2 linked regions of the Longibacter salinarum genome follow. The protein of the gene in region 1 interacts with the protein of each later gene in a pairwise test. Links are inferred from orthologs where the notes say so. Each region holds a gene or a part of one and is shown on either strand. Other genes may lie near its edges.

Region 1 (4,561 bases):
CATCGCGGGCGGAGCCGTGGGCTTCGCACTCGGGATGATCTTCGCCCCCAAGCGCGGACCCGATGCCCGACGTCGTATCGCCTATCAAATTCAACGGGCGGCAAAAGAAGCAGGTGATGTGATTCGGCGCTACACCGGATCCAGCACCGTCAGCGAAGCCCGCCGAAATCGCGACGCCATGGTTGCAGACGCGCAGGCCCAGGCCGACCACATCCGCGATGACATCGACGCTCTCCTCGAAGAGCTCCGCAAGCAAAGTTCAGCGTCCCGGTCATCATCCGAATCGGAGTAGCGATCTGCCGTCGAGAGTGGCACCAGCGATCGCTATTCTCGAATCGGTATCAGGTACCGGTAGCACGCCGCAAAGGACGGGTGAAGGGTCGGACTCCGGCCTGACGCGTTCGCCTGTGCTATCGATATATTTGCGGTACCGCTCCTGTCACGCTACTCTGCTGTTGCCCGGTCGACGCGTCCCCGCGCCCTCTGCGTTATCCGGATCCGCTTCTTGTTCGGGTCTGTCCTGGACCCGACGCCCCATTTTCCACTGAACGCGCCTCTCCTACATGCCCAATCTTACCGTCCTGCTCGCCCCGGCCACTACCAAGCAGCCCGGGGGGAATCCCTTTGCACCTGACATGTTCGATTACCGGACCTCGGGCACGTTTAATTATTTCGACGAGCTCAACCCCGAGCGCCGGGCTCTGATTGACGATCTGCAAAAGGTCATCCAGGATGAGGACCTTGCCTCGGAGACCTTTGACCTGGAAGGCTATGAGCTTGAGCAGTTTATTGAGGTCAATTCGGAGATCTACGATGCTCCGCTGATGTCCGCGCTCGATCGATATAGCCCGGGCATCATGTATGCAGCCATGGACTTTGCCAATCTCCCGACCGGTGCCCAGCGACGGCTGCTGGAGAATGGCGTCATCATCTCGGGTCTGTTCGGGCTTCTGCGTCCCGATGATCTCATTCCGAACTACCGCCTCGGAATGGATGTCGACTTTGGCGAGATCGGTCCGGTGAAAGATTACTGGCGCCCGCATATCAGTCCTCTACTGAACGAGAGCCTGGAGGGCCGATGGGTCTGGGATCTGCTGCCTGAGGTGAATCGCTCCGCCTGGACGGATGAGCATACGTACGAGGCGCGCGTCGAGGTAACGTTCCTGGAGGATGGCGAAGAGGTCACGGGACCGGATCTGGAGGTGCAGCGCGGCCAGCTCGTAAACTTCATCGTACGCGAGACCGCAGAGGACCTCGAAGATCTTCGAGAGTGGGAGCATCCAGACGACTTCGAATGGGACGAGAAGGCGTCCACATTTGACGACGAAACGAAGACCTGGAATCTGGTGATGGCGACGAGCTAACCGCGTGCCACCGTCTCGATTCATTCCTCTGTTCTCTGCTGCACGATAAGCTCGCTCATGCGATCGCCCGTCATTATTGGAATCGCCGGTGGATCTGGCTCGGGTAAGACCACCGTTTTACGCCGCATCACGGATGCATTCGGCTCGGACCAGATCGCGGTTCTGGATCACGATGCCTACTACCAGGATCTTTCGGGGCATCCGCCGGAAAAGCGAGAGCGCTTCAATTTCGACCATCCCGATGCGCTCGAGACCGGGCTGATGCGCGAGCATCTCGACCAACTCGTGGATGGGTCAGCGGTGGAGAAGCCAATCTACGACTTCACCACGCACAGCCGGAAGGACGAAACGGAGACGATACAGCCGCGCCCGGTCGTCATAATCGAGGGCATTCTTGTCCTCGCGGAGCCGGATCTGGAGGAGGTGATGGACATCAAGATCTACGTCGACACGGCCGACGATATCCGGCTCATGCGGCGCATCCGTCGCGACATCCAAGAGCGGGGGCGCGCAATTGACGGGGTGCTCCGGCAGTATGAACGAACGGTTCGCCCGATGCACATCGAGTTCGTCGAGCCGTCGAAGCGCAAGGCGGATATCATCATTCCGCGCGGCGGCCACAACCACGTCGCGATACAGATGGTACTGGCGCGCATCCAGGACCTACTTCAAAAAGTCGGATGATGAAGGTTCGGTGACCGGTTTGATCCAACGAAAAAGCCAGCCCTGTCGGCTGGCTTTTCTATTTCTACGAGGTGCCGACCTGCGTCACCGGCCCTTAGAAATTCGACGCTCCTCCGCCGAGATGTGCTCCAGGCGAAGCCAGATCGTATCGTCCGGCAGCAGATCCTCCACGCGACGCGGCCACTCCACCACCGTGACGCCCTCGCCGTAGACGTACTCTTCGAAGCCCAGGTCGACAAACTCCTCAGGCGAGCCCACGCGGTACGCGTCGAAATGGTAGAGAGGCATCGATCCGCCTTCGTGTACCTGTACGATGGTAAAGGTTGGACTGCGAACCTCCCGCTCGGAATATCCCAACCCGCGCGCCAAGCCTTTTACGAAATGGGTCTTCCCCGCCCCGAGATCTCCGTCGATCGCTACAACGGCGCCCGGATCCAGCCTGGCAGCCAGATCAGCACCAAGGTCCATCGTTTCCTCGACAGACTGCGTGGTAACGGGAAAAGCGGATTCCATTGGAGGTATGGAAGTGTGGAAGTATGAAGGTGGGGAGGTGTTGAGGTGTGAGAGTGTGTACGTGTTGAGGTGTTTATGTGGTGGCGTTTTAGGCTGCGTAATGTGGCGCCAAACGTCGCAACGCATAAACGTGTTAACGTACGAACGTATCAACGTGTCAACGCCCGAACGCTATCCGCGGGGCGTCATGGTGATGACGGGCAGGATCATTTCTTCCATCGCGCATCCACCGTGCTGCATCGTGTCGCGATACAGGTTTTCGTAGTAGTGGAAGTTGGTTGGATAGACGAAGTAGTAGTCTTCCTTGGCGATGATGTAGTTGGTGTTCATCGAGTGCGCGGGAAGGCCGGCCTCCTCCGGGTCCCGAATAAATATGGCGTCTTCCTCGTCGCACTTCAGGTTCCGTCCGTATTTGTAGCGCAGGGCCGTCGACGTTTCGCGGTCGCCGATGACTTTGGTGGAGCGGAGCGCGCGGATGGCGCCGTGATCCGTCGTGATAATGATGCGGCAGTCGTGCTCGGCGAGCGTCCGGAGGGCTTCTAGTAGCCACGAGTGCTCGAACCATGTGCGCGTCAGCGAGCGATATGCGGGTTCGTCCGGGGCAAGCTCCTTCAGAACGTCGGAGTCCGACCGGCTGTGCGCGAGGATGTCGACGAAGTTTACGACGACGGCACTCAGGTCGTGCTGGGTCAGGTTGGTGACCTTCCCGGCGAAGCTACGTCCGTCTTCGGTTGCGATCAGCTTGTCGTAGCGCAGGCTCCGGTCGTTGAGATGATGCCGGTCGAGCTGGTCGTGCAGAAACTCTTCCTCGTACTGATTGCGGCTCTGCTCATTTTCCTCGGCCATATCCCAGGCCTGAGGAAACCGGTCCGTCAGGTCTCGGGGCAGGAGGCCGCTGAAGATCGCGTTGCGCGAGTAGGGCGTCGCCGTGGGGAGAATGCTGTAGTGAAAGTCCGTCTGAATGGAAAAGTCGGTGCGCAGAAGCGGCTCAAACTCGAGCCACTGATCGTAGCGCATGCAATCGATCACGAAGAAGATGACGGGCCGCTCACCGGCTCGCACCTCTGGAAGCACGAACTCCGGCACGAGCTCGTGGGAGAGAGGGGGGCGCTGCATATCTGGATCCGAGTCGACACTGGCAATCCAGTCGAAGTAGTTGTCCTCAATGAACTGACCGAAGGATCGGTTCGCATCCTGGAACTGGTCTCGGAAGATCTCTCGGGCGCCGTCGTCGCCGGACAGTTCCATGTCGTACCGGACGAGCTTCTGGTACAGCGCTGTCCAGTCGGCGTGCTCCATCGGCTGGTGCAGGGCCTGCGAGATCTCGCCGAAGGATTGCAGGTAGCGCTGCGAGACCGACTCCTGCTGCAGTTGTCGGCGTTCGAGGAGGCGCTTGATCGTGAGCAGGATCTGGCTCGGGTTGACCGGCTTCGTCAGGTAGTCACTGATCTGTCCCCCGAGGGCCTCCTCCATCAATTTTTCCTCCTCGCTCTTCGTCACCATGACGACCGGCACCTCGGGGCGCACGTCCTTGATGGCCTCCAGCGTCTGCAGGCCGTCCATGCCGGGCATTTGCTCGTCGAGCAGGACGACATCGAAGGCGTTTTCTGCCACCATGTCGACGGCATCGGATCCGTTGGCGACGGTCGTCACATCGTAGCCTTTCTTTTCCAGAAACATGACGTGGGGGCGCAACAGATCGATCTCGTCGTCGGCCCAGAGGATGCGTGGTTCGGGCATAGGTTGGAAAACTGGAGGAGCGAGATAAGAAGATGTCCGGGAAACGGTCCGGGGGGATGGCACTCGTTCAACGTGATGGCACCCGGTTTTCGTGCGGCGCACAGGCTACCGTTCGGAGCGAAGCTCTCCGCCCCTTACCTATGGCCAAACGGTGGCGCCGCTGGTGTCGATGTATGCGAGATGTCCAGACCGGAGTTCGACGCGGGCGAGTCCATTCCGGAAATCCCAGGCGCGGGGAAAGGCCGGCTTGATGGCGAGAT
Region 2 (3,795 bases), on another replicon or contig:
TCCAGCTTTTCGAGCGTCGTATTGGGCCGCACGACGTTGTCGTGGGCGACCACGTCGAAATCCGGAGGGACTGTGGCCGGGACCAGCTCTTTGGCGAGTCGACCGTCCTCCTGAGCGGCGGCCGCTCGATGGTGGGAGAGGAGAGCGTATTCGTCCTGATCTTCCCGACTGACGCCGAACATGGCCGCAAGCTTATCGGCACTCTCTCCCATCACCTCGCCGGTTGAGAACTCTGCAATAGACGGCGCCTCTGGGACGAGGTCCGACGGTCCGAGCCCTTTCACCAGGTCGAGGTAGTCGCCGGGTCCTTTCGCCTTGCGGGCTTCGAACAGCCGCTTCCGGACGCTTCGCTTGACGCGGATCGGCGGGTCCGACATGGTTTCTGTGCCCCCGGCAATGATCGTATCGGCGAGTCCGCCGCGGATCAGGTCGACGCCGCTGGTCACGGCCTGATTGCTTGAGATACAGGCCATCGTCACGGTGAACGCGGGAATATGCTTCGGAAAGCCGGCGCCGAGGGCGGCTTCGCGAGCCACGTTGCTCGTTTCCACATCCTGAATGACGCAGCCCATCACGATGCGGTCGACGACATCCTTGTCGACGCCGGTCCGCATCAACAGTCCTTTGAGTGCCATTCGGCCCATGTCGTAGGCCATCAGGTCGGTATATGCTGTGCCGGCCCGCTGGAAGGGGATACGGCATCCGTCAATCAGTACGGGAGTACGGGAGCCGGCGCCGGAAACGCCATTCATGGATCGGCTCATGGCCGCAGGGGAGTTTGGGAAGGACGCAGACGAGAGAAGGTCGACGCGGTGCCCTTGAAAGCGCTACCGCGATTGGATCAGTAGACCAGGCGTCGATGGTAAAGGTCGATGAGAACCCACCGGTCTGGACGCGTTATGGTAGTGCTTAACGGTGTTAAGTTCAACCGATGAGTCGCATATGCCAGGTTTTCCCGGGTACCAATGCTGATATGAATCGATTTATAACGGACGTTGGTGCGAGGCGTGGTGTTCACTTCACTTACAATTCCGTCCCGACGGGAAACTAGACCGTGTCTCCGTCAATGCAACTCTCGTCCTTGTACCTGCTATTCACTTGATCCGACGCTCCATGGCCGACGCCGACACCTCTACCATCATTGGGCGCAATCCCGTTCGGGAAGCGCTGGAGCGAGCCGATCAGGGAATCGAAAAAGTCATGCTGGCGCAGGGCGCGTCCGGCGAAGCGATCGGAGCCATTCGGAGCGCGGCGAAGGAGCGTGGCGTGCCCGTGCAGTACGTACCGGAGGCACGTCTCAACCATGAGTCACAGGGAGCGGTGCACCAGGGCGTTGTCGCGATCGCGAGCCCCATCACGTACTCCTCTGTTCATGACTTGCTGACGGAGGTTGCGCCGACGTGGGCGGACGTTCAGGATCGGAAGCCCCTCCTTCTGGTGATTGATCGCGTCACCGACACACGAAACTTCGGCGCGATCTTGCGCAGTGCCGTTGCCGCGGGCGTGGACGGCGTCATCGTTCCTCAGTCTTCGATGGCCCCGCTCAACGCTGCTGCGATCAAGGCCAGCGCGGGTACGGCCACGCGGATTCCGATCGCTCGGGCGGCGAACCTCCCGACGGTCCTGCAGCAACTCAAGGAGCGAGGCTACTGGGTCTGCGGTGCGGAGGGTACGTCCGAGACGACCGTGTGGGATGTGGACTTCGACCGCGCAATGGCCGTTGTGCTCGGAAGCGAGGGAGAAGGGTTGGCTTCCGATGTCGCTGCGGCATGCGACGAGCTGGCGTCGATTCCGATGCGGGGCCCGGCGGAGAGCCTCAACGTGTCCGTGGCCGCGGGCATCTTCCTGCTCACAGCCGCTCGTCCGCGCCTTTCGTAACGGATGCGGCCGAGAGTTGAGAGGTATTGCCGGCTCCAGAAACGCAGTCGCGTTCGCCGTTTATCGGTGACGTTTCTTCTTCGGATGCCGATGCGTCTACATCTGAGGGCCTCTGTTGAAATAGCCGGGTGAAGCTGCCACCCTGGTGCACGAGAGCGAGCAGTCCGGCGATGGTGTAGAATACGAGCTGCGCCGCGTGCGTCAGGACCGCGTACGAGGCGGATGAGCCCTCGGGCATGCTGTACAGCAGAACGAGCGCCTGGATCGTCACATAGTGGTACGAGCCGATGCCCCCGGGGGACGGCACGAGAAGGCCGAGCGACCCAATGGCCATCAAAATCCAGGCGTCGACCAGGCTGATGTCGTATGGACCCGCGAGGCCAAGCATGCGAAAGGGGATGTACGCCATCAGTAGATAACCTCCCCACATCCCGATTGTCGTCCAGACGATCGTCCACCTACGAGGGGAGCGGCGAAGCGTCATGAAGCCGTCCTTGAAGGACACCAGTGCAGGCTGCAGCGTACTGGTCCACATCTGACGCAACGCCGACTGCTCGTTTTGGAATAGGCGCCAGAGGAGGCCGGCGATACCTGCGACGACGGCAATGCCGGCGAGAATCCAGAGTGCAAGTGAAAGGGCCGGTAACGCCTCCAGGCGGGCGAGGACGGGGTCGACGAACGTCTGGCGCACGACGGGCATACGGTCGATGAGGAGAATGCCCGAGCTAAGAATGGCAAATCCAAGCACCGCGGTGTCGAACACGCGTTCGACCACGACGGTGCCGAAGACGGAGCTGAAGCGAAGCCTTGACTGCGTGGACATATTTGCCGTTCGAGCAAATTCACCCATGCGCGGCGCCGCGTAGTTGACCATGTACCCGATCATGACGGACGCGAACGAATCCGACAATTTCGGTTCGGGCGGACGCTCCGTGTCGGAACGGGCGGTTTCACTCGGGAGCGCCTCCAGCAGTACCTGCCAGCGCCAGGCGCGCATCCAGTTGGCTACGATCACAAGCACGACGAGAACCGGTACCCACCGGTAGTTGGCTTGCCGGAACGCCCGCGTGATGGTGTCGACGTCAATGCCTCGAAACGCGAGATAGAGGAGACCGGCGGCAAGAACAAAACTGCCAACCTGAAGCAGGCGGCGACGAAAACGACGCGTCACGGATCGAGAGAGACTGGGCGAGAAAGAGGCGGACGGACGATCGGGAGGGGCTACGAGGAGCGGAGATCCACGACCTCCACGTCTTCGGGAGGATCAAACTGGAAGGTGGTTTCCGAGAGCCCCGGATTCACCTCGATATCGTCCAGGCGAATCGTAATCACATTTTTGTTCGCATCACGAACCCGAAGGCGTTCGATCACGAGATTCGATGGGTTAACCCACAGAATCACGTCGTCAAACGATGCGGCGGGGTCGGTAGGTTTCAGGTCAAGGACCTTGTACGAGATACCGTTCGCCGATGTGTCACGTGAGGTTTCGACGCTGTAGCGCGCGGCGTAGTTCGTGAAGAACGTTTCTGGGGTAAGATCCGAACCATCGCCCGACGGCGTATTCACCACGACCTGCTTCTGGCTCGGGGAGTAAATCCACGTCGTCCCGCCGTCGGTGACAAAGGTTTGCTGAGGCGTTTCGACACGGTATTTGGAGCCAGCGAGGTAAAGCGTACCCTCGGTACGACGAGTTGACGAAAACTCGGACTCGATCGTCTGCACGAACTGTGCCTTGATCCCGTCAATGGACTCGTATCGGGTTTGAACCTCTTGAAGTAGTGTCGAGTCCGTTTGCGCTTGGACGGGCAAGACCGCGACGAACAATACGAGCAATCCGGACAACAGGGAACGGAAGTAGGTAACCATCGAGAAAACCGTAGATGGGAGAAGAGGAGCGTCCTGGACAGACGGAAGCCG

Evidence for each region. The genes of interacting proteins can lie anywhere in the genome.
Region 2: the proteins of tsaE (region 1) and rlmB interact in binary tests that used the Escherichia coli proteins (3 or more experiments, as listed by UniProt). The link is inferred for Longibacter salinarum from one-to-one orthologs.

The regions. Positions count from the first base shown.
Region 1 is NZ_PDEQ01000005.1:64,994-69,554, reverse strand. The notes cover bases 848-3,806. They hold tsaE (tRNA (adenosine(37)-N6)-threonylcarbamoyltransferase complex ATPase subunit type 1 TsaE), read right to left. Parts: upstream 2,562-3,806; coding sequence 2,133-2,561; downstream 848-2,132. Other genes in these bases: porX (T9SS response regulator signal transducer PorX), read right to left, coding at 2,733-3,806; udk (uridine kinase), read left to right, coding at 1,422-2,048; CRI94_RS10430 (YaaA family protein), read left to right, coding at 848-1,364. Also shown: CRI94_RS10435 (YtxH domain-containing protein), read left to right, coding at 1-292; more of CRI94_RS10430, read left to right, coding at 564-847; more of porX, read right to left, coding at 3,807-4,301; CRI94_RS10410 (WG repeat-containing protein), read right to left, coding at 4,440-4,561. UniProt on the Escherichia coli protein: Required for the formation of a threonylcarbamoyl group on adenosine at position 37 (t(6)A37) in tRNAs that read codons beginning with adenine.
Region 2 is NZ_PDEQ01000001.1:701,184-704,978, reverse strand. What follows is about bases 1-2,995. They hold rlmB (23S rRNA (guanosine(2251)-2'-O)-methyltransferase RlmB), read left to right. Parts: upstream 1-1,113; coding sequence 1,114-1,878; downstream 1,879-2,995. Other genes in these bases: CRI94_RS02840 (lysylphosphatidylglycerol synthase transmembrane domain-containing protein), read right to left, coding at 1,850-2,995; CRI94_RS02850 (acetyl-CoA C-acyltransferase), read right to left, coding at 1-764. In the rest of the region: more of CRI94_RS02840, read right to left, coding at 2,996-3,049; outer membrane lipoprotein periplasmic chaperone LolA1, read right to left, coding at 3,100-3,744. UniProt on the Escherichia coli protein: Specifically methylates the ribose of guanosine 2251 in 23S rRNA.